Orrella dioscoreae: one gene and its partner. The protein of the gene in region 1 interacts with the protein of each later gene in a pairwise test. Links are inferred from orthologs where the notes say so. Each region holds a gene or a part of one and is shown in the gene's direction. Other genes may lie near its edges.

Region 1 (14,276 bases):
CACCGGACGCTTCCACCAGAAGAGCGCGGCGATCACGAAGAGGTAGCTGGCGACGTCCATGCCATAGGTGAACGCCGCCCCCATGGCGGCCAGGATCAGGCCGCCCAGCGCGGGACCGATGGCGCGGGCGATGTTGATGCCCAGCGAATTCAGCGCCACGGCATTCTTCAGGTCCTTGCGCTCGACCAGCTCCGGCACGATGGCCTGCCAGGTCGGTCCCATGAGCGCCGCGCCGATGCCGCCCACGAAAGTAAGCAGCACCAGCGACGTGACGGTCTGCAGGCCCGAGGCCGCCAACCCCATCAGGCAGATGCTGACCGAGGCCAGCAGGAACTGGATGGCGATCAGGAATTTGCGGCGGTCCAGGATGTCGGACAGCACGCCTGCCGGGATGGCCAGCAGGAAGATCGGCAGGGTGGCGGCCGCCTGCACCAGGGCCACGGCCGCCGGCGAGGGGGAGAGGTCGGTCATGATCCAGGCACTGGCCACGTCCCGGATGAAGCTGCCGATGTTACCCAGGACCGTGGCGATCCACAGCACCAGGAAGAGCTTCTGCCGCAACGGCGCGAAGCTGCTGGACGATTGCGCCACCGGCGCCGTCGCGGCGGCCTCGGCGCCGTGGTCATGGCCGTGGCTGCGGTCGTGCCTGGGGTCGTTCGTCTGATCCGCCATGGCCTACACCGCCCAGCACGAGCAGCCCAGCGCCCCGAAGAAGCCCTTCAGGTCCGACACCGGCGCCGACGCGCCCCAGGAACGCGCGTGGTCGTGGCCGTGCAGGCCGCAGGATGATGCGCACGCGCAGGCGGCCATGGCCTGGTAGCGCACATGGCCCAGCGAATTGCGGCCGGCGCCCTCGGGCTCGCCCCAGGCGGCATAACCGCCGAAACGGCGCGGGGGCGACCAGTCCGGCATGGCGGGCGGCAGCGGATTGTCGTCGTTCGCGGCGAACGCGCCCGCGCCGTACACCACCCGTCCGCCCACAACGGTCATGTCGGAAGTCAGGAAGGAGAGCTCGTCCTCGCTGCACGCGAAGTAATCCTTGCTGGGCACGATCAGGTCGGCGAACTGGCCCACCTGCACGCGGCCGCGCTGGCCTTCCTCATTGGAGAACCAGGCGACGTTCTCGGTCCACATGCGCAGCGCGGTCTCGCGGTCCAGGCAATTGCGCCGCGGCGTGATGCGCAGGCCGCCCACGGTCTTGCCGGTGACCATCCAAGACAGCGACACCCACGGGTTATAGGAGGCCACGCGCGTGGCATCGGTGCCGGCCGACACCTTCACGCCCTTTTCCAGCATGCGGGCGACGGGCGGCGTGGCTTCGGCAGCCGCCGCGCCATACTGCTCGACGAAATACTCGCCTTGATACGCCATGCGGTGCTGCGCGGCAATACCGCCGCCCAGCGCGGCGACACGATCCATGGAACGCTCGGAGATCGTCTCGGCATGGTCGAAGAACCAGTTCAGGCCCTGCAGGGGGATGTCCTGGTTGACCTTCTCGAACACGTCCAGCGCACGCGAAATGGTTTCGTCGTAGGTGGCATGCAGGCGCCAGGGCCAGCGGTTCTGCGCCAACACGCGCACGACCTCTTCCAGCTCGCCTTCCATTTCCGGCGCCAGGTCCGGTCGCGGCTGGCGGAAATCCTCGAAGTCGGCGGCCGAGAACACCAGCATCTCGCCCGCGCCGTTGTGGCGGAAGTAATCGTTGCCCTGCTTGTACTTCACGGACGCCGTCCACTTCAGGAAGTCTTCCTTCTCTTCCTTGGGCTTCTGCGTGAAGAGGTTGTAGGCCAGGCGCACCGTCATCTTGTCTTCGTCGGCCAACTGCTGGATGACGGCGTAGTCATCGGGATAGTTCTGGTAGCCGCCGCCCGCGTCGATGACGCCCGTGACGCCCAGGCGGTTCAGCTCGCGCATGAAGTGCTGCGTGGAATTGACCTGGTATTCCAGCGGCAGCTTGGGGCCCTTGGCCAGCGTGGCATAAAGAATGGTGGCGTTCGGCTTGGCCAGCAACAGGCCCGTGGGATTGCCTTGGCCGTCGCGCAGGATCTGGCCGCCGGGCGGCTCGGGCGTGTCCCTGGTGTATCCCACGGCGCGCAGGGCCGCCCCATTCAACAGGGCGCGGTCGTACAGGTGCAGCAGGAACACCGGTGTATCGGGCGCCGCCGCGTTGATCTCTTCCAGCGTGGGCAGGCGCTTCTCGATGAACTGATGCTCGGTGAAGCCCCCCACCACGCGCACCCATTGCGGCGCCGGCGTGACGGCGACCTGGCGCCTGAGCATGTCCATGGCGTCGGCCAGCGAACGCACGCCGTCCCAGCGCAGTTCCATGTTGTAGTTCAGGCCGCCGCGCACCACGTGCGTGTGGTTGTCATGCAGGCCCGGAAGCACGCCGCGGCCTTGCAGGTCGATGCGGCGCGTGGCCTCGCCTGCCAGCGCCAGCACTTGCACGTCCTGCCCCACGGCAACATAGCGGCCATCGCGCACGGCAACGGCGCTGGCGGTGGGGTTGGCGCGGTCCAGGGTGGTGATGCGGCCGTTGAAGAAGATGACGTCAGGATGCGCCACGTTGCGGACTCCAATACGAAAAAGATTCGCCTGTCAGGCGGGAATTCGGCGACTCGAACAGGACCGGTTGCCGCAAGCGCGGCAGCGCGCGTCAGCCCGGCTTGGACTCGTCCTGTTTCGCTTCGGCGGGCGTGGCATGGCGGCCGGGCAACGGCCCCATCACATGGCTGACGGCATGGACCTTGTCGCAGGCCGCGCTGAAGGCGGTGCCTTGCAGGAGCTGCTTTCCGACCGGGATGAGTTGTTCGCCGAGGAGGATGCCCAGCAAACCCGCCAACGCAATCAAGGGCGGCGCCGGCGAACGGACATTCAACAGGCTGTAGATGACGCCGATCAGCAGCCCGGCGCCCAGGGACAACACATACATTTTCATGACAGACCCCCTTCTTGCAGGCTGCCGCTGCGGCCGTCCGCGCGGGACGGCCAGGACGGCCGCCCGGGCATTACTTGTTGGCCGGGTTCGGGCCGATGCGCTTGCCGTGCTGGGCGCGCTCCGGGCCCTTGTGCACGTGCGTCACGGCATAGTCGATGCCCATGCCGTAGGCGCCCGCATGCTCGCGCACCATGCCGGTGACGGCGTCGTAGGTTTCCTTGCGGGCCCAGTCGCGCTGCCACTCCAGCAGCACCTGCAGCCACGTCATCGGCACGGCGCCGGCCTGGACCATGCGGTCCATGGCGTACTTGTGCGCGTCCGACGAGGTGCCGCCCGAGGCATCCGCCACCATATAGATCTCGTAGTCGCCCTCGAGCATGGCGCACAGGGCGAAGGTGGTGTTGCAGACCTCGGTCCACAGGCCCGACACGACGACCTTCTTGCGGCCATTCCTGGCCAGTGCGTCACGCACGTTCTGGTCGTCCCAGGAATTCATCGAGGTACGCTCCAGGATCGGATGATCCGGGAACACGCCCAGCAGTTCAGGGAAGGTATTGCCCGAGAAGCTCTCGGTTTCGACGGTGGTGATGGTGGTGGGAATATCGAAGATCTTGGCCGCCTTGGCCAGACCCACGACGTTGTTCTTGAGCGTCTGGCGGTCGATGGACTGCACGCCGAAAGCCATCTGCGGTTGCTGATCGATGAAGATGAGCTGGCTGTTCTGCGGCGTCAGTACTTCGAGGTATTTCTGCGACATGGAAGAGGCTCCGGGAAGTCTTGGGATGAAGCCCGTCCACCGGCCTGCATGGCGCGAAATGGTCAGGCCAGCTGCAGTGTAGGTTTCCGCCAGGCCGCTGATAAGTAGCTGAATGGAATGGCATCTTTTCCATTTCTTGGATGCTGGCGGCGCCGTTTCAGTGGTATTGCTGTCTCTCTCCGCGACTCATGTAAAAAGGCAATCCCCATGAAAAAAATGCCGGACCTGGAAGCCTGGGCCATCTTCGCGAAGGTCGCTGAGCTGGGCTCGTTTGCCCGCGCCGCGGCCGAGTTCTCGCTGTCCCAGGCCACGGTTTCCAAGGCCATCAGCCGCCTGGAGGCCAGCATGCAGACCGTGCTGTTCCACCGCACGTCGCGCAGCATGTCGCTGACCGAGAGCGGCCAGGCGGCGCTGGCGCGGGCCGCCCGCATCCTGGAAGAAGGCCGTGCGGTGGAGGCCGACATGGCGGAACTCTCGCGCAGCCTGCGCGGGCCAATACGCCTGGCCGCCCCCATGTCTTTCGGCATTCCCCGACTGGCGCCGCTATTCCCTGAATTCATGCGGCTCCACCCCGACGTGCAGCTGGACGTGCATTTCGATGACAAGCTGAACGACCTGGTCAACGACGGCTATGACCTGGCCCTGCGCGTCTCGAAGCTGGTCGATTCCAGCCTGCTGGCCCGGCAGCTCTGCGAGGTGCAGATCCGCCTGGTGGGCACGCCCGGCTATTTCGCGCGCCACGGCCGTCCGCGGCATCCGCGCGACCTGGCCGGGCACCGCGCCCTGCTCTATACCTATTCGCGCAGCGGCACGAACTGGCGTTTCACGCACAAGACGGAAGGCGAATACACGCACTCCCCCACCGTGCCCCTGCAGATCAACAATGCCGAGGCGCTGGCCCCCGCGCTGATGGCAGGCTTGGGCCTGGCGCTGCAACCGGACTTCCTGTGCTGGAAGGACCTGGAATCGGGCGCGCTACAGACGGTGATGGAAGACTGGAGCGTGGAGCCGCTGGCGCTGCACCTGATCACGCCGCCGGGACGCGGCAAGCCTGCCCGGGTGCGGGCGCTGATCGACTACCTGGCCGACAAGCTGGCGCGGGAACCCTGGGCGCAGCGGCCGCGAGGGACGCTGTAGGGCGCCCACTGCGCGGCACGGATGCAGACCGCCGTGGCCGGCAGCAGCCGGCCGCGATCCATCGCGTGTGACATCCGGATTCAAATTCGGCGCCGGCAGCCAGCGTCGGGGCACCCGCCGGTTGCTATCATCGGTCGGCTTCCGACGCTCATCTTTCGCCATGTCCCTGCTACGTTCGCGCCCCGCCGGGCTGCTCGCCCTGCTCACCCTCGCCGTCTCCACCTGGTTCGCGCCTGCCGGCGCCACCGACGCCCCCGCGCCCACCAGCACCACGCCCCCCGTGGCGCGCACGTATTACGAATCGCTGGACATGTCATCTCCGCAGGCCAGCGCGACACGCTTCGTGCAGGCCTGGGTCGCCCAGGATTTCATGGCGGTGCACCTGCTGCTGTCGCCGCAGGGCGAATGGGATGCGTCGCGCGCCATCGATGACTACACGCCGCAACGTCTGGTGCCGGGCTTCGATGAGTCCGACCACAAGGTGTCGCCGGTCTACCAGCGTCCCGCCCAGGGCGCCGAGGCCTCCCATGACGATGCCGCCCCCATTTCGGAAGTCGATTTCGATCCCACCCGCCGTTTCGACGCGCTGATGCTGGGTGCCGCCCAGCGCGGCAAGCTGCCCTTCGTCCTCACCAGCGAGACGCTGGTCGAGGTCGGCAAGGCCGATGACACGCAGGCCACCGTGACGCTGAAGACCCCCAAGGCCGAGACGCTGACGATGTCGCTGCTGCGCCAGCCCTCCGGCCGCTGGAAAGTGGACCAGGTGCGCTGGCCCGGCGCATCCATCGCCGCCCATCCCTGGGATGGCGAGTCCGGACAGGCCCAGGGCGCCTCCTCGCTCAAGCCTGCCGCGGCGCCCGCCGGCACGCCGCGCACCTTCTACGACGCGCTGGACATGTCCTCGCCGGACACCACGGTGCAGGCCTTCATGCATGCCTGGTCGCACGGGGATTACTTCGCCAGCTATCACCTGCTGTCGCCTGGCGCGGAATGGGATGCCATGGCGGCCATCGGCGCGCTGCGCATGGAACAGCTGATTCCGGGATTCACGCTGAACGACCTGGACCTGTCCCCGCTGGCGAAGAAAACCGAGCGCAGCCGCGAGGACATCGCCCGCGGCGTGGCGCCCACCAATGAATACAACTTCGACAACGCCCGCCAGTTCGACACCCTGCTGGTCGGCGCGGCGGTGCTGAAGAAACTGCCCTTTGCCATCACCGCGGCCACCCAGGCCGAACCGGCCAAGGTCGACGGCAAACGGGCCACCACCGTGCTGCGAACGCCCGATGCGCCGGATCTTTCCGTGACACTGGTCAAACTGCCTTCGGATAGGTGGAAGGTGGAGCAGATCCGTTGGGAGGGGTCGTCGCGGAATATCCGGCCCTGGGGTATTTCGGAAATGAACTAGGATGTTCACAATACCTCTGCCCACGCGAAGCATTTGTTGCTAAGGCCCGATATCCTCCGCTGCAGGCTTGCCCTCGCTCTCCTCCATCCCCCAATCCCCCACCAGATACCAATCCTCCCCCAGCACCTCCGAAGGGTGCTGGGTGCGCCCCGACCCATTGCCGCAAGCCATGTCGCCCGTCGGGCAATAGCGGTCACAGCCCCAGCAGATGCGCTCGGGGAACTTGGGATTGAGGGGGAATTTCTTGCCCACGGTTGACTGCGTCCTTACTGTCATGCCCAGCTTGACTTTCAAGATACGCCTGCCATCCGTGCAGGATATTGATTCAGGGCAAGGCATGGCTCAAGCGGCCTGGCCGCCCATGATTTCAGGTTCTTCCTGAGGATACGCCAGGGATTTCCGAATTTTCAGGCTTGAACCAAGCGCTCAGAATCGGGACCTGCTGATTCCTTCCTGGCCCGCCGCGCCGCCGTCATGCTTGCTCCCGACCTGTTGTCCGCCTCGCCACTCCTGCTTCCCGCCCTGGCCGGCGCCATCTTCGTCCTGGCCGGCCTGGTCAAGGGCGTAGTGGGACTGGGGCTGCCCACCATCGCAATGGCGCTGCTGGCGCTGATGATGACGCCCGCGCAAGCCGCCGCGCTGCTCATCATCCCCTCCCTCATCACCAACATCTGGCAGATCCGTCCCTGGCACACCCTGGGCCCGCTGCTGAAGCGCCTGGCGCCCATGCAGGCAGGCGTGCTGGCCGGCACGATTGCCGGCTCGCTGGCGCTGGGGGCGCCCGCCGGCGCCTGGGCCACGCTGTCGCTGGGCGCCGCGCTCATCGCCTACGCCGCCTGGGGCCTGAGCGGGGCCAAGATGACCGTGCGCGCCAAGGATGAAGGCTGGATGGGTCCTCTGATCGGCGCCGTCACCGGCGTCATCACCGCCGCCACGGGCGTCTTCGTGATTCCTGCCGTGCCCTTCCTGCAGGCTCTCGGCCTGGAGCGCGACGAGTTGATCCAGGCCATGGGCATCTCCTTCACCGTCTCCACGATCGCGCTGGCGCTGGGCCTGTATTTCAACGGGCGCTATCCGGTGTCGGCGCTGGGCCTGTCCTTCGTGATGCTGCTGCCCGCCCTGGTCGGCATGCAATTGGGCACCGCGCTGCGCAAGCGCCTGTCGCCCGCGGTGTTCCGCAAGTGCTTTCTCATCAGCTTGATCCTGCTGGGCACGCACATGATCGTGTACGAACTGCTGGCGCGTTGAGGCCGCCGGATCAGATCGCCCCCACGGACCCCGTCACCGGCAGCACGATGCCGGTGATATAGCTGCTGCATGCCGGCGCGGCCAGGAAGACATAGGCCGGCGAGAGCTCTTCGGGCTGCGCCACCCTGCCCATGTCGGTGCCCTTGCCGAAGTCCGGGATCTCCTCGGCGGGACGATCCGCGGGGTTCAACGGCGTCCATACCGGGCCGGGCGCCACCGCGTTCACACGGATGCCGCGCCCGATCAACTGGCTGGCCAGCGCCTTGGTGAAGGCATGGATGGCACCCTTGGTGGACGCATAGTCCAGCAGTTCCTTGCTGCCGCGCAGCCCCACCACCGATCCGGTATTGATGATGCAGCCATGCCGCTCCATGTGCGGCAAGGCCGCCTTCGCCATGTGGAAGTAACCGTGGATATTGACCCGGAAGGTTTCCTCCCAGCGTGCGTCCGTCAGGTCTTCGATCGCATGGGAATGCTCCTGGAAGGCCGCATTGTTCACCAGGATGTCCAGGCTGCCGAAGGTCGTGACCGTGCGCTGCGCAGCCATGCGGCAGAACGCGGCGTCCTTCACGTCGCCGGGAATGAGCAGGCAGCGCCGCCCTTCCCGCTCGACCTCCGCCTGCGTCACCCGCGCATCCTCGTGTTCGCTGAGATAGACGATGGCGACATCCGCGCCTTCGCGCGCATACAGGACCGCCACCGCGCGGCCGATGCCGGAATCCCCGCCCGTGATGAGCGCGACCCGGTTCTGCAGTTTGCCGCTGCCGCGATAGTGGGGCGCAGCATAGCGCGGCGCGGGATCCAGCGCGGCCTCGTGCCCCGGTTTCGTCTGGTGCTGCGCCGGCAGCGGCGGCGCAGGCTCATCACGCTGCGGGCCGGGCGCGGGAGACTTGCCCTGCCCGGTATGCGCCGCCTGCCGGTCCTTGCGATCCTGCTCCGCCTGGATGTCCTGGTGCTTGCCGACGGTCGCGGCGATTGCCTGCCCCACGTTCCTGTCCTGGGTGCTCATGCCCGTCTCCTGATGTCTGGGTTGCTACCCCGTCCATTCTGGTGGGGTGGCAAACCGCTTGCAGCAGGCTTTGGCAAGCGTTGACTACGAGACGCAAGGCATCCGCCACCAAATGTGCCGCATGCGTCAAACCGTGCCGGAAAACAGAACGGCCCGCTTGGCGCGGGCCGTTCTGCCGTCTGGAAGGCGTAACCGAAGATTAGCGGTTGGCGGATTCCAGGCGCTTGTTGATGCGCAGGGCGATCAGCGTGCAAGCCGCGCCGGACAGCAGGTAGGCGCTGACGTAGGTCAGGCCGTAGTTGGCCGACAGGTGCAGCACGACCAGCGGGGCGAAAGCCGCGCCGAAGAGCCAGGCGAAGTCGGAGGTCAGCGCGGCGCCGGTATAGCGGTAGTGCGCGCTGAAGTTCGAGGTGACGGTGCCCGCGGCCTGGCCGTAGGACAGGCCCAGCAGCGCGAAGCCGATCAGGATGAAGGCGTCCTGGCCGGTGGGGCCGCCATTCAGCAGCGACGGCGCGGCGAACGCGAACAGCGCGATCAGCACGGCCGAACCGCCCAGCAGGTTGCGGCGGCCGATGCGGTCAGCCAGGTAACCCGACACCAGCGTGCCGATGATGGCAACGCCTGCGCCCAGCACCTGCACCCACAGCACGCCGTTGATGTCCTGGCCCGAGGTCAGCTTGATCCACGACAGCGGGAAAATGGTGACGAGGTGGAACAGCGCATAGCTGGCCAGCGCGGCGAAGGCGCCCAGGAAGATGTTGTACCCCTGGGCACGCATCATCTCGACGGTGCCGATGGGGTTCAGCTTGCCCTCTTCCAGCAGCTTGGTGTACTCGTGGGTCACCACCAGGCGCAGACGGGCGAACAGCGCCACGACGTTGATGGCGAAGGCCACGAAGAAGGGATAGCGCCAGCCCCAGGCCAGGAAGTCCTCGTTGGAGAGGCTGGCGTGGAGGTACAGGAACAGGGCGCTGGCGATCAGGAAGCCGATGGGCGCGCCCAGCTGGCCCAGCATGGCGTACCAGCCGCGGCGGTTCTTGGGAGCATTCAGCGACAGCAGCGAGGGCAGGCCGTCCCACGAGCCGCCGAAGGCCACGCCTTGCAGGGTGCGGAAAATGGCCAGCAGCACGCAGGCAGCAAGGCCCAGCGTGTTGTACCCGGGCAGAAATGCCATGCCGGCCGTGGCGGTGCCCAGCAGGAAGAGCGCGGCGGTCAGCTTGACGCTGCGGCCCCAGCGACGCTGGATGGCCATGAACAACGCGGTGCCGAAAGGACGCGCGATGAACGCGAACGAAAAGATGACGAAGGAGTACAGTAGGCCTTGCAGCGGGCCGGCGAACGGGAAGAACACCGCCGGGAAGACCAGGACCGCGGCGAGGCCGAAGACGAAGAAGTCGAAGTACTCCGAGGCGCGGCCGATGACGACGCCGATGGCGATCTCGCCGGGCGCGACCTTGGCGTCATGCTCGGCATGGAGTTTGCGCAGATCGCGTTCCGCGGTGCGCGAATTGGGCTCTTGGGCGTGAGTGGTGCTTGACATCGCTAGCTCGGTGATTCCGGGTATTTTCGGGGCAGCCTCGTAGGATCGCACTCCTGGCGCGAATCCGCCATAGGACAAAATGTCCAATTCCCGCGACGCAACATTTCAGCGTAAATTTTTTAGGTTGTGCCCCCGGCTACGCTTCCACTTTACCTAACGGCCATGTCCTTTTCCAAGCTCCCGCGCGGATTGACCCTGCTTTCGGTCATCCTGTTGTCAGGCTGCAGTGCCGTCTCGCTCTCGCCCTCGGGCGATATCGCCGTACAGCAGCGCGACCTGATCATCTACTCCACCCTGCTGATGCTGCTGGTCATCGTACCAGTGATCGTGCTGATCTTCTGGTTTGCCTGGCGGTACCGCGCCAGCAACACCGAAGCCACCTACGATCCCGAATGGCATCATTCCACGTTGCTGGAACTGATCATCTGGTCCGTCCCCCTGCTCATCATCATCGCGCTGGGCGCGTTGACCTGGGTCAGCACCCACAAACTCGACCCCTATCGCCCGCTGGACCGCATCGACGCGGCCCGCTCGGTCGAGAAAGACGTCGAGCCCATGGTCATCGAAGTGGTGGCGCTGGACTGGAAGTGGCTGTTCTTCTATCCCGAGCAAGGCGTGGCCTCGCTCAACGAGTTCGCCGCCCCGGTCGATCGTCCGGTCCGTTTCCGGATCACGTCGTCGACCATGATGAACTCCTTCTTCATCCCCGCGCTGGCCGGCCAGATCTACGCCATGCCGGGCATGCAGACGACGCTGCACGCCATCATCAACAAGCCGGGCACCTTCGACGGCTTCTCGGCGAACTACAGCGGCGCGGGCTTCTCGGGCATGCGCTTCAAGTTCCACGGAATGGAACAAGGTGAATTCGACAGCTGGATCAACAAGGTCCGCGCCGAAGGCGCCCCGCTCGAGCGCGCCGACTACCTGAAGCTGGAACAGCCCAGCGAACGCGAACCCGTGCGCTACTTCGCCAACGTGCCTGCCAACCTCTTCAACGCGATCCTGAACCGTTGCGTCGAAGCCAACCGCATGTGCATGAATGAAATGATGGCCATCGACGCGCAGGGCGGCCTGGGCCTGCCCGGTCTGTACAACATGACCTCGCTCGATGCCAGCACCCGCGAGAAGCTCGGCCTGAGCCACGCGCACGTCCGCACTTATGTCGGCGCGATGTGCTCCCCCGAAGACCCCGCATTCGTCTCGTCGGCGGCCCCCGTGGCCCCCGTCACGCAGACGCTGTGACGCTGCGCCCCGTCCGCTACGGTACCAACGATGTCTGAACAATTCGATCTCACCAAACTCGTCTTCGGTCGCCTCGACTGGAACGTGTTTCCCTTCCTGCACGACCCCATCCTCGCGGCGACCTTCGCGGCCGTCGTGCTGGGCGGCCTCGCCATGGTCGGCGGCCTGACCTACTTCCGTTGCTGGGGCTATCTCTGGCGTGAATGGTTCACCAGCATCGATCACAAGAAGATCGGCATCATGTATGTCATCCTCGGCCTGGTCATGCTGCTGCGCGGCTTCGCCGACGCCATCATGATGCGGATCCAGCAGGCCATCGCCTTCGGCGACTCGGCCGGCTACCTGCCGCCGTATCACTACGACCAGATCTTCACGGCGCACGGCGTCATCATGATCTTCTTCGTGGCGATGCCGCTGATCACCGGCCTGATGAACTACATCGTGCCGCTGCAGATCGGCGCGCGCGACGTGGCCTTCCCCTTCCTGAACAATTTCAGCTTCTGGATGACCACGGCAGGCGCCGTGCTGGTCATGATCTCGCTGTTCGTCGGCGAGTTCGCCAAGACCGGCTGGCTGGCCTATCCGCCGCTGTCGGGCATCCTGCAGAGTCCTGACGTCGGGATGGACTATTACCTGTGGTCATTGCAGATCGCGGGGGTAGGCACGACCCTGTCAGGCATCAACCTGCTGGTCACCATCGTCAAGATGCGCGCGCCCGGCATGACCATGATGAAGATGCCCATCTTCACGTGGACCTCGCTGTGTTCGAACGTCCTGATCGTGGCCTCGTTCCCGATCCTGACCGCCGTGCTGGCCCTGCTGACGCTGGACCGCTACCTGGGCTTCAACTTCTTCACGAGCGATCTTGGCGGCAACGTCATGATGTACGTGAACCTGATCTGGATCTGGGGCCATCCCGAGGTCTACATCCTGGTGCTGCCCGCCTTCGGCGTGTTCTCCGAAGTCGTGGCCACGTTCTGCAAGAAGCGCCTGTTCGGCTACGCCTCGATGGTGTACGCCACGGTCGTCATCACCGTGCTGTCCTACCTGGTCTGGCTGCACCACTTCTTCACCATGGGCTCCGGGGCCAGCGTGAACTCGTTCTTCGGGATCGCGACGATGATCATCTCGATCCCCACGGGCGCGAAGATCTTCAACTGGCTGTTCACGATGTACCGTGGCCGCATCCACTTCGAAGTGCCGATGCTGTGGACCCTGGGCTTCATGGTCACCTTCGTGATCGGCGGCATGACCGGCGTGATGCTGGCCGTCCCGCCCGCCGACTTCGTGCTGCACAACAGCCTGTTCCTGATCGCCCACTTCCACAACGTGATCATTGGCGGCGTGGTGTTCGGCATGCTGGCCGGCATCACGTTCTGGTTCCCCAAGGCCTTCGGCTACAGGCTCGAGCCGTTCTGGGGCAAGGTGTCGTTCTGGTGCTGGCTGATCGGCTTCTACGTCGCCTTCATGCCGCTGTACGTGCTGGGCTTCATGGGCGTCACCCGCCGCATGAACCACTTCGACGACATGTCGCTGCAGATCTGGTTCCAGATCGCCGCCGTGGGCGCCTTCATCATCGCCATCGGTATCGCCGCCTTCCTGTACCAGCTGGTCATCAGCTTCATCCGCCGCGACAAGCTGCGCGACGTGACGGGCGACCCCTGGGACGGCCGCACGCTGGAATGGGCGACGTCCTCGCCCCCGCCCAGCTACAACTTCGCCTTCACCCCGCAAGTGCATGAAGTCGATACCTGGTACCAGATGAAGGAGCAGGGCTACAAGCGTCCCACCGACGGCTTCCTGCCCATCCACATGCCCAAGAACACCTCGGCTGGCGTGATCCTGTCGGGCATCTCCATCGCCATGGGTTTCGGCCTGGTCTGGCACATGTGGCTGCTCGTGGGCGTGACGTTCTTCGCCCTGGTCGCCTACGCCATCTATCACACCTTCAACACGGATCGTGACTTCTACATCCCCGCGGAAGAAGTCGCCCGTGTCGAAGCCGAACGCACCCGCCTGCTCGCCAGCCATGTCTAATTCCGCACACTTGTCCCATCAGGGCGACGACGCGTCGAAGCCCCTCGAGTTCCACCTGAAAGAGGAACACCACCCCCAGAACGGCACGATGCTGGGGTTCTGGACCTACCTGATGAGCGACTGCCTCATCTTCGCGGCGCTGTTCGCCGTGCACGCGGTGGTGGGCCGTAACTATGCAGCGGGCCCCAGCGGCGCCGACCTGTTCGACCTGCAACTGGTGGCCATCAACACGGCCATGCTGCTGCTGTCGTCGATCACCTACGGCTTCGCGATGCTGGAAATGGTCAAGGGCCGCGTCAAGCCCACGATCGTCTGGCTGGCCATCACCGGCGTGCTGGGCGCGATCTTCGTCGCGCTGGAAATCTACGAGTTCTACCACCTGATCCACGTGGGCGCCGTGCCGCAACGCAGCGCGTTCCTGTCCTCGTTCTTCACGCTGGTGGGCACGCACGGCCTGCACGTCACCTTCGGCATCATCTGGCTGGTCACGCTGATCTTCCAGGTCAAGCGCTGGGGCCTCACGCCCTCCACCCGCCGCCGCCTGATGTGCCTGTCGCTGTTCTGGCACTTCCTGGACGTGGTCTGGATCGGCGTCTTCACCTTTGTCTACCTCATGGGAGTGCTGCCGTGAGCGCGCATACCGATACCGCACACGCCGGTCACGGCGATCCTCATCACGACGATCACCACGACGACGAGGGCGCCCACGGCACCCTGAAGAGCTACGTCATCGGTTTCGTCCTGTCCGTCATCCTGACCGCCATCCCCTTCTGGCTGGTCATGGGCAAGGTCATCGACTCCTCGGTCACCACCGCCATGGTGGTGATGGGCTTCGCCGCCGTGCAGATCGTGGTCCACATGGTCTACTTCCTGCACCTGAACGCCCGTTCCGAGGGCGGCTGGAACATGCTGGCCCTGATCTTCACGATCGTCGTCGTGGTCATCATGCTGGCGGGCTCC
Region 2 (14,362 bases), 1.1 Mb from region 1 along the record:
ACCACGGATGATGTCGTGGGTCCGGGCATTGGTGTGGGTGATCCAGCAAGGCACCTGGCGAGGGTGCATCGCCGCATTGCCCATGAAGGAGAACACCGGCACCGGATCCAGGTCACCGGGTTGTTCTTCCAGCACGCTGTAGTTGATGCTGCGGCCATCGATGCGCGGCGGCGTCCCGGTCTTCAGGCGCCCTTGCGGTAGCTTCAGCTCCTTGAGGCGTTGTCCCAATGAGGTCGCGGGCGGATCGCCTGCCCGGCCGCCGGAGTAATTCTGCAGTCCCACGTGGATCAGGCCGTTCAGGAAGGTGCCTGCAGTCAGCACCACCGTCTTCGCGCGAAACTTCAAACCAATCTGGGTAACGGCCCCCACCACACGGTCGCCTTCCACCATCAAATCATCGACGCCTTGTTGGAAGAGCCAGAGATTTTCTTGATTTTCCAGGCGGCCGCGGATGGCTTTGCGATAAAGCACCCGATCTGCTTGGGCACGGGTGGCACGCACCGCGGGGCCCTTGGAACCATTCAGGATGCGGAACTGGATACCTGCCTCATCTGTGGCAATGGCCATCGCACCGCCCAGGGCATCGATTTCACGGACCAGGTGGCCTTTACCAATACCCCCGATCGACGGGTTGCAGGACATCTGTCCCAACGTCTCAATATTGTGGGTCAGCAACAGGGTGGCGCTACCGGCACGTGCGGCAGCCAGCGCAGCTTCGGCGCCGGCGTGACCGCCGCCGACCACGATGACGTCGAATTCGCGGGGGAAATCCATGATGGGAATGGGTAAGGCAAAGATCAAACCGGGATTATAGTGCCGGGGCTCTTTTGGTTCCACGTGGAACATCAAGCGCGTTGGGGAAGGGAGACGGGCTCACTCGATGAATGCACTGAGGTAATTGTCGTGTCCAGCACCTGGGGATATATCCGAGCGGGAGATCCATGTTCCACGTGGAACATTGGCGTTCTGTTTCACGTGGAACAATGAGAGTTCGTGTTCCACGTGAAACAACCAACGTTGCGCGGGAGCTCAAAGCAAAATGCATGTTCCACGTGGAACACCCGATAGCGATCAATCCTGGAGCGTTGATCTCAAGGTCCGTCGGAGGTAATCCACCAATGACGATACCTTCGCCAGCGGGAATCTGTCCCGACGATACAGAGCATGTATAGGCCGAGACGCGGGCAGGTAATCCTCAAGCAGGGGAATCAACCTTCCGGAGGCGATATCCTCTTCCACCAACATCTCCGGTTGAAGCAGGATGCCGCCGCCTGCTAGCGAAACCTGTCTCAATGCCGGGCCATCATTGCTCAGAAAGATCGCGTCGGGCCAGGGCTGCGGCGCTTCCCCGATCAACAGGTTCCACGTGGAACGCCTATTCCAAACGAGGTTTCCAAGACACCGATGGCTGACCAAGTGCTCGACGTGTTCCGGCGTGCCGTGCACGGCAAGATACTCAGGAGACGCACACAACGCCATGCGATAGTCCCCAAGACGTATCGCGACCAGATCGAGGTCCGGATCCAGTGCGCCAACGCGAAGCAGCAGATCGAATCCTTCCTCAACAGGATTTACATGGCTGTTGCTCAGCTCCAGCACAAGCCGGACATTGGGATGCTCTTGCTGAAAACCCGCCAGCGCCGGTGCGATCAAGCATTGGCCCAGCGTGGTGGCGCAGGAGATGCGCAGCGTTGCCTGTCCTTGTGCCTGAAGATCCGTCACGGATGCCTCCGCCCATGACAATTGCTCCAATACTCGCCGGCCTTCCTCGTAGAAACGCCGACCCGCATCGGTGAGGCTCTGCTGACGGGTTGTTCGCCGTATCAATTGCACGCCCAGGTGGGTTTCCAGTTGCGCCAACACCTTGCCCACCATCGCTGGCGTCACGTCCAGCCGCTCCGCGGCACGGGTCAAGCTGCCGTTATCTACCACGGCAACGAAGACTTCTATGGCCTTGATCCTGTCCATGCCCGCCTCATTCCCAACCCGATGTTGAAAGTCCTGCAAATTATCCGCCATTGATCAGCTCGGATGCGCTCCCCACACTGTGGCGTGTCAGCCAACAGATAAGGAGCATATTCATGAAGGTACTCGTCGTCGGCGCCAGCGGACTGATCGGGAAGGCGGTAGTCCAAGACCTGGAAAGGGATCACGAGGTGATCCAGGCCAGTCATCGCCGAAGCACGTTGTCCGTCGACATCAAGGATGCGCACAGCGTGCAAGCGCTGTTCGAATCGGTAGGGAAGGTGGATGCGATCATCGCCACCACGGGAAACGTCCACTTCGGCGCGCTGCAAACCCTGCGCGCGGAAGACTTCGCACAAGGCCTGCTGGACAAGCTGCTGGGCCAGGTGCGGTTGACGCTGATCGGCCAGCATTATCTGAACGAAGGAGGTTCGATTACGCTGACCACCGGCATCCTCTCGGATGAGCCTATCCGGGACGGCACCAACGCCGCAGCGGTCAACGCCGGTCTGGAGGGATTTGTGCGCGCAGCGGCGCTGGCGTTGTCAGGCCGGCGTATCAACGTCGTCAGTCCTACCGTCCTGACGGAGGCCTTGGAACACTATGCCAACAGTTTTCCCGGTTTCGACAGCGTGCCAGCGTGGAAAGTGGCTGCGGCTTATCGCCGAAGCGTCGAGGGAATACAGACTGGCAGGGTCTATCGCGTCGGCTGGGTGCGCGACGCGCGATGAGCAATGCCGCCGCAAGCCATTGATTTATATAGATAATTTATAAGTTTCAACGACTTCACGTGACAACGCCCCGGCCTGAAAGGCGCGGGGCGTTGTCGGGCCAGTACAGGCTGGCCTGACGGGAAAAACGGGATTTCCCGACTTACAGAGGACGGATGTCCTCAGCTTGAGGGCCCTTGGGGCCATCCTTCACTTCGAATTCGACGGCCTGGCCTTCGTTCAGGCTGCGGTAGCCACGGCCCTGGATGGCCGAGAAGTGCGCGAAGACGTCAGTGCCGCCCGCGTCGGGGGTAATGAAACCGAAACCCTTCTCGGCGTTGAACCACTTAACTTTGCCCGTTTGAGCCATGATCGGAAACGTCCATATAGAAAACAGGGAGTGCATTGAACCAAGGTCGCTGAATTCCTACTGGACATCTGCTTCCGGATACCGCGAAGGGCAAGGGGTAAAGCGAGAGGGCCGACAGAGGGGTCTTGCGCACAGCTTGATTACAACCGCGAAATGCAGCATACCGACGGCCGGCAAAATATTCATATCGGCGTTTTCCCGAATGTCGTATTTGTGCGTGCCAAACCGCGCCAATTAAGGCTTTTCCGCGGACTTTTTGCGCGAAACCAAACGATACAAAGGCCCCGTCACCAGCACCACGAAAACCATCCGCGTGACGTGAAACGCGGTGACGACCGGCACGCCCAATTGCAGCACCTTTGCGGTGATCGCCATCTCGGCGATGCCACCGGGTGTCGTGCCCAGGATCAGCGTCGGTAGCGGGACGTCCGTGAAGAGGACGAGCAGGCACGCGAACCCCGCTGCCAGCAGCAAGGAAAGCACGGTATAGAGCGCCGCCGTCAGGACCAGGCTTGGCGCGCCGCGGAAGAAGCCCGGCCGATAGCGGTCGCCCAAGGACCAGCCGATGAGCAGTTGCCCGCCTGCCGTCACCACGGCGGGAAGCGCCGACAGCGACACGTCCTGCGTGGTGAGCCCCATGGCCACGGCCAGCGGCCCAAGTATCCAGGGCGCAGGCAGCTTGCGCCAGGCGAACAGGAATGCGCTGGCGCACGTCAATGCGACCAGCAGGAACAATCCCGGCGGGTCCACCCGTGCAGTGCCCGGCAAGGAGGGATCCAGGCCCGCCACGCCCCAGGCCTGGAACAGGAAGGGCACGATCATAACCACGAGCAGAATGCGCACGCTGTGTGCCGTGGCGACGCGTTCGAGGTTCGCGCCATGGCGCTCGGCCAGGGTCGTCATCTCGCTGGCGCCGCCTATCGCACAGGAGAACCAGGCGGTCTGGAAATCCACCTTGGCGAAGCGCTGCATCAGGATGGCGCCCAGGCCGCACAGCAGCACCGGAAACACCATGCCCGCCACGATGGCCGGCGCATGGTCCACGACATGTCCCACGACCTGTGGCGTGAAATACAGGCCCAGGGACGTCCCGATGACCCATTGGCCCGCGTTGCGCAGCGGGGCAGGGCAGACCGTCTGCATGCCGCGGATGCGCGTGGCCGCGGTCGCCAGCAAGGGGCCCAGCATCCACGGCAACGGCAGGTCCAGGTGCACGGCGAGCAGCGCGCCGGCCAACGCAATCAGGAATCCGGCAAAAAGGCGCAAGGGCATCATGGACGGCTGGGGCGGCATTCGCGCGTAAAGTGCGTATTATCCTTCGCACGCTGGCATTTGCCTTCCACGCCAACCCCTTAACTCCGCCCGCTGCCTTTCCTGCGGCACGCAAGCACACAATGATCGAATCCAAGCTCCCCGACGTCGGCACCACCATCTTCACGGTCATGAGCAAGCTGGCCGCCGACACCGGCGCCATCAACCTGGGCCAGGGCTTTCCTGACTTCAACGCCGACCCCGCACTGCTGGACCTGGTCAGCCAGGCCATGGCGCAAGGCCATAACCAGTATCCCTACATGCCCGGCATCGCGCCGCTGCGCGCGGCGATCTCGGACAAGGTGGCCTCCCTTTATGGACGGCGCTACGACGCGGATAGCGAGATCACGGTGACCAGCGGCGCCACCGAAGCCCTGATGGCGACGGTGCTGTGCGCGGTCCAGGCTGGCGACGAAGTGGTCGTGATCGAACCCTGCTACGACTCCTACCTGCCTTCCATCCGCCTGGCGGGCGGCGTGGCCGTGCCGGTGCCGCTGCGCGCGCCGACGCAAGCCGATCCGTACTACCGCGTCGACTGGCAGAAGGTGCGCGATGCGATCACGCCGCGCACGCGCCTGCTGATGCTGAACTTCCCGCACAACCCCACCGGCGCGGTGCTGACGCAGGCCGACCTGGACACGCTGGAAGACATCGTGCGCGACACGCGCGTGCTGCTCTCGTCGGACGAAGTCTATGAACACATCGTGTTCGATGGCCAGCCGCACGTCAGCCTGGCAAGCCGCCCTGCGCTGGCCGAGCGCGCCTTCGTGATCTCGTCTTTCGGCAAGACGTATCACACCACCGGCTGGAAGATAGGCTATTGCTGCGCCCCCAAGGCCCTGTCGGCCGAGCTGCGCAAGGTGCACCAGTTCATGGTCTTCACGGTGGCCTCGCCGATGCAGCATGCGCTGGCCACCTATATGCAGGATGCCTCGCATGCCGCGAACCTGCCCGCGTTCTACCAGGCCAAGCGCGACCGCCTGGCGCGCGGACTTGCCGCCACGAAATTCAAGGCATTGCCATGCCCTGGCACCTTCTTCATGCTGGCCGACTATGGCGCGATCTCGGACCTGCCCGAGGCCGAATTCTCGCGCTGGCTGACGCTGGAACACGGCGTGGCCGTCATTCCCGTGTCGGCGTTCTATCGCCAGCCTGCCGCCCCCGCTTCCAACCACCAGATCGTGCGCTTCTGCTTCGCCAAGCAGGACGCGACCCTGGACGAGGCCATCCGGCGCCTGCAGTCGGTCTGAACGCCTGCCGGGCCCATCCATCCGGTGTCCGGCGGGCCAAGGAAGAAGGGCGCGGCTGTTGGCCACGCCCTTCTTCTTTTCCGCCTACCCCGACAGGCGAAAGCAGATCACTCGTCCTGCTCGCCCGCCTTCGTCCCGCGGCGCTTGCGGATCAGGCGACGATACGCAATGGGCAGGATCACCACGGCCAACGCCGCGATCCACAAGCCCTTGGCCACGCCGCTGTGGAACAGGATGCCGATTTCGCCGTTCGTGATGGACAAGGCACGGCGCAGGTTCTGCTCCATCATCGTGCCCAGCACCACGCCCAGGATCATCGGCGCCATCGGCACATTCAGCTTGCGCAGGAAGTAGCCCAGCGCGCCGATGATGACGACCAGCACCAGGTCGAACGTCGTCGCGTTGATGGCATACACACCGATGAAGCTGATGGCCAGCACGCCCGGCACTAGCAGCCAGGATGGGATGGACAGCATCGAGGCGAACACGCGCACCATCGGCACGTTCATGACGAACAGCATGACGTTGGCGACGAAGAGCGACGCGATCAGGCCCCACACCAGCTGCGGTTGCGCATCGAACAGCACCGGACCCGGCGTGATGTTGTAGAGCGTCAGGGCGCCCATCATCACGGCGGTGGTGCCCGAGCCCGGCACGCCCAGCGTCAGCATGGGAATGAACGATCCGGTTGCCGCGCTGTTGTTGGCGGCTTCGGGCGCCGCCAGGCCACGCATGTCACCCTTGCCGAACTTCGCTTCGGGGTCCTTGCCTTCGATGTAGCGCTTTTCGTTGGCATAGGCCACGGCCGACGCCACGCTGGCGCCTGCACCCGGCAACACGCCGAGGAAAAACCCGAGGAAACCGCCACGCAAGGTGCTGCCGTTGGTGAACTTCAATTCCTTGAAGTTGAAGAGCTTGCGGCCGCTGACCGGCACCTCGATGGAATGGCCAGACAGCACCTTCTCCAGCATCTGCAGCATCTCGCCTACGGCGAAGAGGCCGATCACCACCACCACGAAATCGATGCCGTCAGCCAGGTGCGGAATGTCGAAGGCATAGCGGTAGACACCCGAGTTCGCATCCACGCCCACCGTCGAAATGGCAAGACCGATCATCGCCGCCAACACGCCCTTGACGGGTTGATCCCCCAGCAGGCTGGTCAGCGCGCAAAAGGCAAAGACCATCAGCACGAAGTACTCGGCGGGACCGAAAGCCAGGGCCCAGTTGGCCAGCAACGGCGCCAACAGGATGATGCCCAGCGTCGCGATCAGCGAGCCGATGAACGACGACCAGGCTGAGAGCGACAGCGCCACGCTGGCAAGGCCCTGGCGCGCCAGGGGATAGCCATCGAGCGTGGTCATGACCGCCGCTGCCTCGCCGGGCACGTTGATCAGGATGGACGTGATGCGCCCGCCATATTCGGCGCCCACGTACACCGCGGCAAGCAGGATCAGCGCGGTTTCAGGCGGCAGGTTCATCGCGAAGGCGATGGGGATCAGCATGGCCACGCCATTGATGGGACCCAGGCCCGGCAGCACGCCGACGATGGTGCCGAAGAACGAACCGAGAGCCGCCACCAGCAGGTTCATGGGCGTGAAGGCCACGCCGAAACCCAGGGCGAGTTGGTCGAGAATGCCGCTCATAGCAGTCCTCCCAGGAGGCCGGTGGGCAGCACCACATCCAGCGCACGGTCAAAGAGAAAGAAGAAGCCCACGGACATGACCACGCCACCGATCGCGCTCTTGAGCCAGGTGCCGCCGAAGAGACGGCCGACCAGGATGGTCATGGCAGCGGTGGCTATCACGAAACCCAGCCACTGGAAAAGGAAGGCATAGCCGGCCACCAGTCCCACCATGATGCCGATGCGCGCGTTGGCCCCGGGCGGGTTGGGTTCGGCGGGATTGCCGCCCTTGATGATCAGGCGCACGCCACAGAGCGCGATGATCAATGCGACGAGCAAGGGGAAGGCCTTCGGCCCCACGGGCTCGTAGGCGAAGGGCGCTTCCAGGTCGTAGCCATGCCACGTGAGGAAGGCCGCGAGCACCAGCGCGGCAATCCCTAGAGTCCTGTCGTTCAGTGCCATGGCACCCTCTCAGTCTGGACGATGTTGATGGAAAGACACCCGCTGAGGCCATGCAGGGACGCAGGACGGCCGCAAGGCCAGGGGCCGCGCGGCGACTGTGATCTGCGATGACGTCGGCGTGAAGAAAAAACCCGCCTGCGCCGGGGAGACATCGGAACAGGCGGGGGAGTGCGGCGGCGGCGCCCCGCGTCTTACTTCTTGATCAGGCCGAAGGACTCCGCCTGCTGTGCGTAGGCCTTGACGCGTTCCTTCACGTAGGCGTCCAGCTCCTGGCCCACCATGTTCATGGGGAACAGGCCCTGTTGCTGTTGCAGCTTCTCGAAGCCGGGCGAGGCCATGGCTTTCTGGAAGGCTTCGACCCACCACTGGTAGTCCGCGTCCGAGACCTTGGGGCCGACGTAGTAGCCGCGGATGATGGGCCAGTTGATGTCGTAGCCCTGTTCGGCGGCGGTGGGGATATCGGCCAGCTTGCCCGGCAGGCGCTTGTCGTTGTAGACGGCCAGCACGCGGATGGGTGCGCCGCCTTCCAGCATGGTCATGGCCTCGGCGGCATCGCCCATGTAGGCCTGGATGTGGCCGCCACGCAAGGCGGTGATGGCTTCGCCACCCCCTTCGAACGCCACGAAACGCATCTTCTTGTAGTCGACGCCAGCCGCCTTGGCGGTCAGCGCGGCCTTCATCCAGTCCTGGCTGCCGACCGAACCGCCAGCGCCCAGCACGATCTTGGTGGGATCCTGCTTGAAGGCCTCCATCAGGCTCTTCAGGTCCTTGTGCGGCGAGTCATTGCGCACGACCGCCACGCCGTAATCGGTGCCGACCGCGGCCAGCCAGCGCACGTCGTCCACGCCGTACTTGCCGAACTTGCCCTGCGCGAGATTCAGCAGCGAGCCGCCCGAGAACGCGACGATGGAGCCGGCTTCCGCGGGGCGCTGGGCCACGATGTTGTTGTAGGCCACCGCGCCGATGCCGCCGGGCATGTACACGATGCGCAGCGGGCTTTTCAGCGCGCCGGATTCCTTCAGGGCGGACTGCGCCAGACGGCAGGTCAGGTCGAAGCCGCCGCCAGGCTGGGCGGGCGCAATGCACTCGGGACGTTGCGGCTCGGCGTGCGCGGGCACGGCAGCCACGCCCAGGGCCAGCAGGCTGGCAGCCACGGCCGCGCGGGCCTTCGGGAAGGAAATGGGGGTCATGTCAGTCTCCATGTTCTTATGCACCGGCGATCGTGCGCCGCCGCGCTGGAATCATGCCGGGTGACGGCATGCTGGCGACAAGGTACGAAACCGCGCCTTTCCGCTACCTTTCAATTCGCGGATTATTTGCGCAAATCCAGGGATAACCCCTAGCTGCGTGACAGCGTCACGAGGCCACGCGCCGGAAGACCCAGCTGACGTGCAAGCCCGGACCCGGTTGCGCGGCCTGCAAGGCAAGACGGGCGCGATGCAGGTCGGAGATCGTGCGCACGATCGCGAGCCCCAGACCCGCGCCAGGCTTGCCTTTGCCGGCCTGGCCGCGGCGAAAGCGCACCCCTGCGCGCGCGATGTCCTCCTCGCTCATGCCCGGCCCGGTGTCGATGACACCGACCTCCACCAGGTGCGTGCTGGCCGACAGGGTGATGCTGACAGTCCCCTCGATGGGGCTATAGCGGATGGCGTTGTCCACCAGGTTCATGAGCGCTTCGCGCAACAGCCATTCCACGCCATAGATCCGCATGCTGTCCGGCCCGTCATCCAGGCCATAGTCCAGCCGCTTGGCGCGTGCCGCGGGCAAGAGGGTACGCAGCACGCCGTGCGCAAGTTCACGCAGGTCCACGGTCTCGAAATCGAGGGCATGGCGCGCAACGCCGGCGTCCCGGGCACGCGCCAGCGCGAGCATCTGGTTGGTCATGCGCTCGGCGCGATCGAGCCCTTCCTGCATGGCATGCAGCGCAGCCCGCAACTCGTCGGGATCCGATTCGCGCATGGCATAACCCAGCTGGGTCCGCAGGATGGACAAGGGGGTGCGCAACTGGTGCGAGGCATCGTCCAGGAATTGCCGCTGTGCCTGTGTCTGCGCCTCGTGGCGCGCCATGTGCTGGTTCAGCGCGTCGACCAGGGGCAGGACTTCGTCCGGCAATTCGTCGGACTCGATCGGCCGAAGATCATCGGGATCACGCCGCTGCAGCCCGTCGCGCAGGCGTCCCAGGGGTCGCAAGGAAATGATGACGCCCGCCACCAGAACCAGGACGCTGATGATCATGCCGACCACGTCGCGCTCGATGGACCGCCGCAGCATGGCATTGATGAAGACCCGCCGGGTTTCCAGGCTTTCCGCCACCTGCACGACCAGGCGGCCATGTCCGCTGGCCAGCGGCGGATCCACGTCGCGCAACAGGATGGCGACGCGTACCGGTTCTTCCTGGAAGACCGCTTCATAGAACATGGGCGTGCCCGGGGAGGGCAGGACATCTGGCAAGGGCAATGCCGGACTGCCGATCTCGGCGAGACCGTCTTCGGTGGCCACCCGGTAATGCACCCGGCCGTTGGCGGTCAGCTCGAAGAACTCCAGCATCAGATAGGGCTGTTCCATCGACAGGCCGCCTGACGCGGTGGAGATATTCAGGTCGATGGCCCGCAAGGCACCCGCCAGGGAGCGGTCATAGGCGGCATCGACCTGCTCCTTCAGCATGCGATTGGACAGCCACAGCGCGCCGATCATGACGAGCACCAGGACAGGGACCATCCACGACAGCAGCGTGACCTTCAGGCTGCGCGGCGACAGCGGCCTACGCATCGGCGGCGGGCAGGGCGGAGGGCGTGACTTCCCCGGCCACGGTTTCCAGGTAATAGCCCATGCCGCGCAGCGTCACGATCTGCACGCCGGCGCCTGCCAATTTCTTGCGCAATCGGTGGACCAGCACTTCGATGGCTTCGTGGTTGACGTCGCTGTCCTGGGAAAACACCCGTTCCAGGATCTGCTGCTTGTTCACCGGTTCTCCCGTGCGTTGGATGAACACGCGCAGCACGGCATGTTCGCGGGGAGACAGGGCGAAGGGTTGTCCATGCAAGGTAAAGCGCTGGGAGGCCGTATCGAGCACCAGGGCGCCGCAAGCAAGCCGGGGGTGCTCCCTCCCCCTGCTGCGCCGGATTAAAGCCGTCAGGCGGGCTTCCAGCTCTTCTACGCGGAAAGGTTTGGGGAGGAAGTCATCCGCGCCTTCATGAAGCGTATCGACCCGATCCGCCAGCGAATCGCGGGCGGTCAGGACGAGAACGGGGGTCCGGTCGTCCCGCGCGCGCAAGCGCGCCAGCAAGGTGCGTCCATCCAGGGTGGGCAGGCCCAGGTCCAGCACGATGGCGTCGAATTCCTCCATGGCGAGCCGTTTGTCTGCCAGGAGTCCATCGTCGGCCCATTCCACGACGAAGCCTGCCTGACGGGCCAGGGCGCGCGAGACCCAACGGGCCAATTCGGGTTCGTCTTCGACTAGGAGTATTCGCATGGATCTGGATGGGAAGGAGAGACGGGGTGGTCTTTACTTAATATCTTTTATATACAACTAATGGTAGATAAGATGCCCTGTGGATAACTCGAACTACCTGGAAAATTTTTTCAAAAACAAGAAGTTGGCACGTTTTTTCGGTGTGAAGAAACCGTGTTTTGAACGGGGGATGAAGTTGAACAAAGTTTGAGGGACACCTGCCATCCCCGGGTTGTCCAGAAAGCCCGCACAGCTTCTGCACATATCGGCTCCATAGAGGTTATCCACAGGCGCTGAGGAGCGATGGCAGTTTGATCCGATCAAATTATGCGCAGACAGGGTTGGAACAGGGGAGTAGGCCGTCAGGCCAAAGACTCAGGTCCGGACGGACTTTTTTCTTTTCCCTTGTTCCTTGTTCATTTCTTTATATATACAACTGATGGTAATGGATAAGGGATGTGCATAAGTGGCACAAGCCTGAATAGGTTTTTGAAATCAATGGTTTGAAAAGGATTTTCGCTGTTGATCACCCCTGTGTGCCGCTGTACGCGAAAGTGGATAGTCTGGAAGCGGCGCTGGACGGCCCTGTGTTGTCCCCAAACGATCCACAGCTTGTCCACACCCCCGCTCCATGGAGGATATCCACAGGGCGGTCGGGCCCGATGGGGAAAACCGCCTTGCCCACGCGTTTGCTGCCCCGGGTGGCGGCAGGCAGAATGGCCAGCAACGGCTGTTTTTGGAACAAGCGCCAATCGGTGCTGAAGGATGAGATGGCGATGGCGGCTCTCGATACCCTGGAAACGTTGTGGCGCCTTGCCGGCTTGCCGGCCGAGGGGCTCGCGCCGGTGCAACTGCCCGGGCGGGACCCCGTCTTCCCCTCGTCCTTTCCCGTGGGCCTGGCGGCCCAGGTCACGACGGCTGCCGCAGCCCTGGCAGCCTGCGAATTGGCGCATCTGCGCGGCACGCCCCGGCAGCAGGTGACCGTGCAGGCCCGGCAGGCTGCAATCGAGTGCACGGGCTGGTTCCTGCTGGACGGCAAGGAGCCGGAGTACTGGGATCCCATCACCGGCCTGTACGAGACCGCGGACGGGCATGTGCGTATCCATGCGAATTTCGCGCATCATCGCGACGGTGCCTTGCGCTTGCTGGGACTGGATGTGGCCCATGCCAGCCGCGACACTGTCCAGCAGGCCTTGCGTGGCTGGCGCGCCATCGACTTCGAGACTGCCGCGGCGGCGCGGGGATTGGTCGTGACGGCATTGCGCAGCTTTGCGCAATGGGATGGCAGTCCCCAGGGACGGGCGGTGGCGGCCCAGCCTGTCATGACGTTCACGCGACTGGACGATGCGCCGCCTCTTGCCCTGCCGGCACTGGATGCAGCGGCGCGTCCCCTGTCCGGGGTGCGTGTGCTGGATCTGACGCGCATCCTGGCCGGCCCGATGGGCGGACGGGCGCTGGCCTCGCACGGCGCCGATGTCATGCTGGTGAATTCCCCGACGCTGCCGAACATCGGCGCCATCGTCGACACCAGCCGTGGCAAGCGATCCGCCCTGGTCGACCTGGACACGGCGGCGGGGCGCGATGCCTTGTGGTCGCTGGTGGATGGCGCCCATGTGTTCTCACAGGGCTACCGGCCCGGCAGCCTGGCAGCCAAGGGCTTTTCCCCCCGGGCCCTGGCCGCGCGCCGTCCGGGCCTGGTGATGGTGTCCTTGAGCGCATACGGCACGAAAGGCCCGTGGGCCGGCCGGCGCGGATTCGATTCCCTGCTGCAGACCGCCATGGGCTTCAACCATGCCGAGGGCGAGGCGGCTGGTGATGGCAAGCCGCGCGCCATGCCCATGCAGATCCTGGATCAGGCGACGGGGTTCCTGATGGCGTTCGGCGCGGCGGCGGCCTTGTGGCGCCAGCAATCCGAAGGCGGCAGCTGGCTGGTGGAGGTGTCCCTGGCCCAGACCGCGCAGTGGCTGCGAGGCCTGGGCAGGGTGGACGATGGCCTGGCGTGCCCGCGCCCGGATGTGAATGCTTGCTTGCAGGATTACCCCTGCGGCTATGGCGCGTTGCGGGCGCTGCCGCCCGCGGCCGAGCTGGCCCGGACGCCTGCGGGCTATGTTCGCGCATCGGTGCCGCCGGGGACCGATGCGCCAAGCTGGTAGCGTCGGCCGGGAAATGCTGGAGATTCCATTTCCGTGACGCTCGGGTGTCATGGCGGCGTCATTCAGTATCGACATACTGCGCACCTTTCCGAAAAGGCAGAACTCAAGTTCTGAAAGATGCGCTTAGTCATGAAAATATCCCTTTCCCTGGCCACGTTGCCGCGGACCCTCCTGTCGGTTCTGCTGGCGAGCAGCCTGTTGGCCGCTTGCGGGAGCAGCGACGACGACGCCCCGCCCGCCGAGACCCCCCCGCCGGTGACCGACCCCGGCACGCCGCCCACGCCAGAGCCGGAGCCCCCGGTGGTGACGGGCGCCTGGAGCAAGGGTGACCTGCACGTCCACACCTACCAGTCCGACGACGCCCAGGTGAGCCTGGAGCACGTGCTGGACCAGGCCTTCGACCGCTACAAGCTGGATTGGGCGGCAATCTCGAACCACCTGCGCCTGTCTCGCCGCGATCACACGGGGGCTGACCTGCCCGCGTCGATCCCGTTCTCGCAAGGAATGGCCGACTACGAAGTGCCGTTCATCCGCCAGATGCAGGAAGCGGGCCGTTACGCCGGCAAGACCATTTTCACTTCCTTCGAATGGGACATGCCCACGCATGACCACGTGAACGTCGGCATCGGCGTGAACGATCCCATGTCGCCCGCGGCGCTGCAGGCAGTGGCGGAATTCGAGTACCTGTTCACGAACCGTGACCCCAATCTGTTCGACCCCGCGCTGGTGTCGCGCCTGTCCGGGGAAACGCGAGCCTATGCGACGCACGAGGATTCCCTGGCTGCGCTGCGGTGGCTGCGCGACAAGCATCCGGGCGACAGCTACATGCTGCTGAACCACCCCTCGCGCTACATGGGCAAGTACACGGCGGGCCAGATCCGTGACATGCACGACCTGGCGCCCGAGGTGTTCTTCACCATCGAAGGCATGGTCGGCAACCAGATGGAGCCGGACCGCGGCGGCTATGCCGAGGCCTACATCCCCGCCAATCTCGGGTCGCGCACGTATGGCGGCACGGACTACCTCGTCGCGAAGCTGGGCGGCACGTGGGACGCGCTGCTGGGCGAGG

The links.
Region 2: the proteins of cyoB (region 1) and ODI_RS00760 interact in binary tests that used the Escherichia coli proteins (3 or more experiments, as listed by UniProt). The link is inferred for Orrella dioscoreae from one-to-one orthologs.

What each region holds. Positions count from the first base shown.
Region 1 is NZ_LT907988.1:1,266,864-1,281,139, reverse strand. Bases 10,908-13,812 are described here. They hold cyoB (cytochrome o ubiquinol oxidase subunit I), read left to right. Parts: upstream 10,908-11,309; coding sequence 11,310-13,316; downstream 13,317-13,812. Other genes in these bases: cyoC (cytochrome o ubiquinol oxidase subunit III), read left to right, coding at 13,309-13,812; cyoA (ubiquinol oxidase subunit II), read left to right, coding at 10,908-11,279. Also shown: ODI_RS05820 (MFS transporter), read right to left, coding at 1-672; ODI_RS05815 (amidohydrolase), read right to left, coding at 676-2,565; ODI_RS05810 (XapX domain-containing protein), read right to left, coding at 2,657-2,938; ODI_RS05805 (hydrolase), read right to left, coding at 3,009-3,695; ODI_RS05800 (LysR family transcriptional regulator), read left to right, coding at 3,903-4,832; ODI_RS05795 (hypothetical protein), read left to right, coding at 4,993-6,240; ODI_RS05790 (DUF3079 domain-containing protein), read right to left, coding at 6,280-6,492; ODI_RS05785 (sulfite exporter TauE/SafE family protein), read left to right, coding at 6,715-7,488; ODI_RS05780 (SDR family oxidoreductase), read right to left, coding at 7,499-8,497; ODI_RS05775 (MFS transporter), read right to left, coding at 8,697-10,037; more of cyoA, read left to right, coding at 10,200-10,907; more of cyoC, read left to right, coding at 13,813-13,947; cyoD (cytochrome o ubiquinol oxidase subunit IV), read left to right, coding at 13,944-14,276. UniProt on the Escherichia coli protein: Cytochrome bo(3) ubiquinol oxidase is the terminal enzyme in the aerobic respiratory chain of E.coli that predominates when cells are grown at high aeration.
Region 2 is NZ_LT907988.1:144,799-159,160, forward strand. Bases 3,532-6,522 are described here. They hold ODI_RS00760 (pyridoxal phosphate-dependent aminotransferase), read left to right. Parts: upstream 3,532-4,439; coding sequence 4,440-5,606; downstream 5,607-6,522. Other genes in these bases: ODI_RS00755 (AbrB family transcriptional regulator), read right to left, coding at 3,532-4,320; ODI_RS00765 (tripartite tricarboxylate transporter permease), read right to left, coding at 5,714-6,522. Also shown: tRNA uridine-5-carboxymethylaminomethyl(34) synthesis enzyme MnmG, read right to left, coding at 1-774; ODI_RS00740 (LysR family transcriptional regulator), read right to left, coding at 1,072-1,968; ODI_RS00745 (short chain dehydrogenase), read left to right, coding at 2,082-2,696; ODI_RS00750 (cold-shock protein), read right to left, coding at 2,839-3,045; more of ODI_RS00755, read right to left, coding at 3,280-3,531; more of ODI_RS00765, read right to left, coding at 6,523-7,249; ODI_RS00770 (tripartite tricarboxylate transporter TctB family protein), read right to left, coding at 7,246-7,683; ODI_RS00775 (Bug family tripartite tricarboxylate transporter substrate binding protein), read right to left, coding at 7,881-8,879; ODI_RS00780 (sensor histidine kinase), read right to left, coding at 9,046-10,458; ODI_RS00785 (response regulator), read right to left, coding at 10,451-11,161; ODI_RS00790 (CoA transferase), read left to right, coding at 11,917-13,293; ODI_RS00795 (CehA/McbA family metallohydrolase domain-containing protein), read left to right, coding at 13,423-14,362. UniProt on the Escherichia coli protein: Shows aminotransferase activity with methionine and histidine as substrates, and to a lesser extent also with phenylalanine.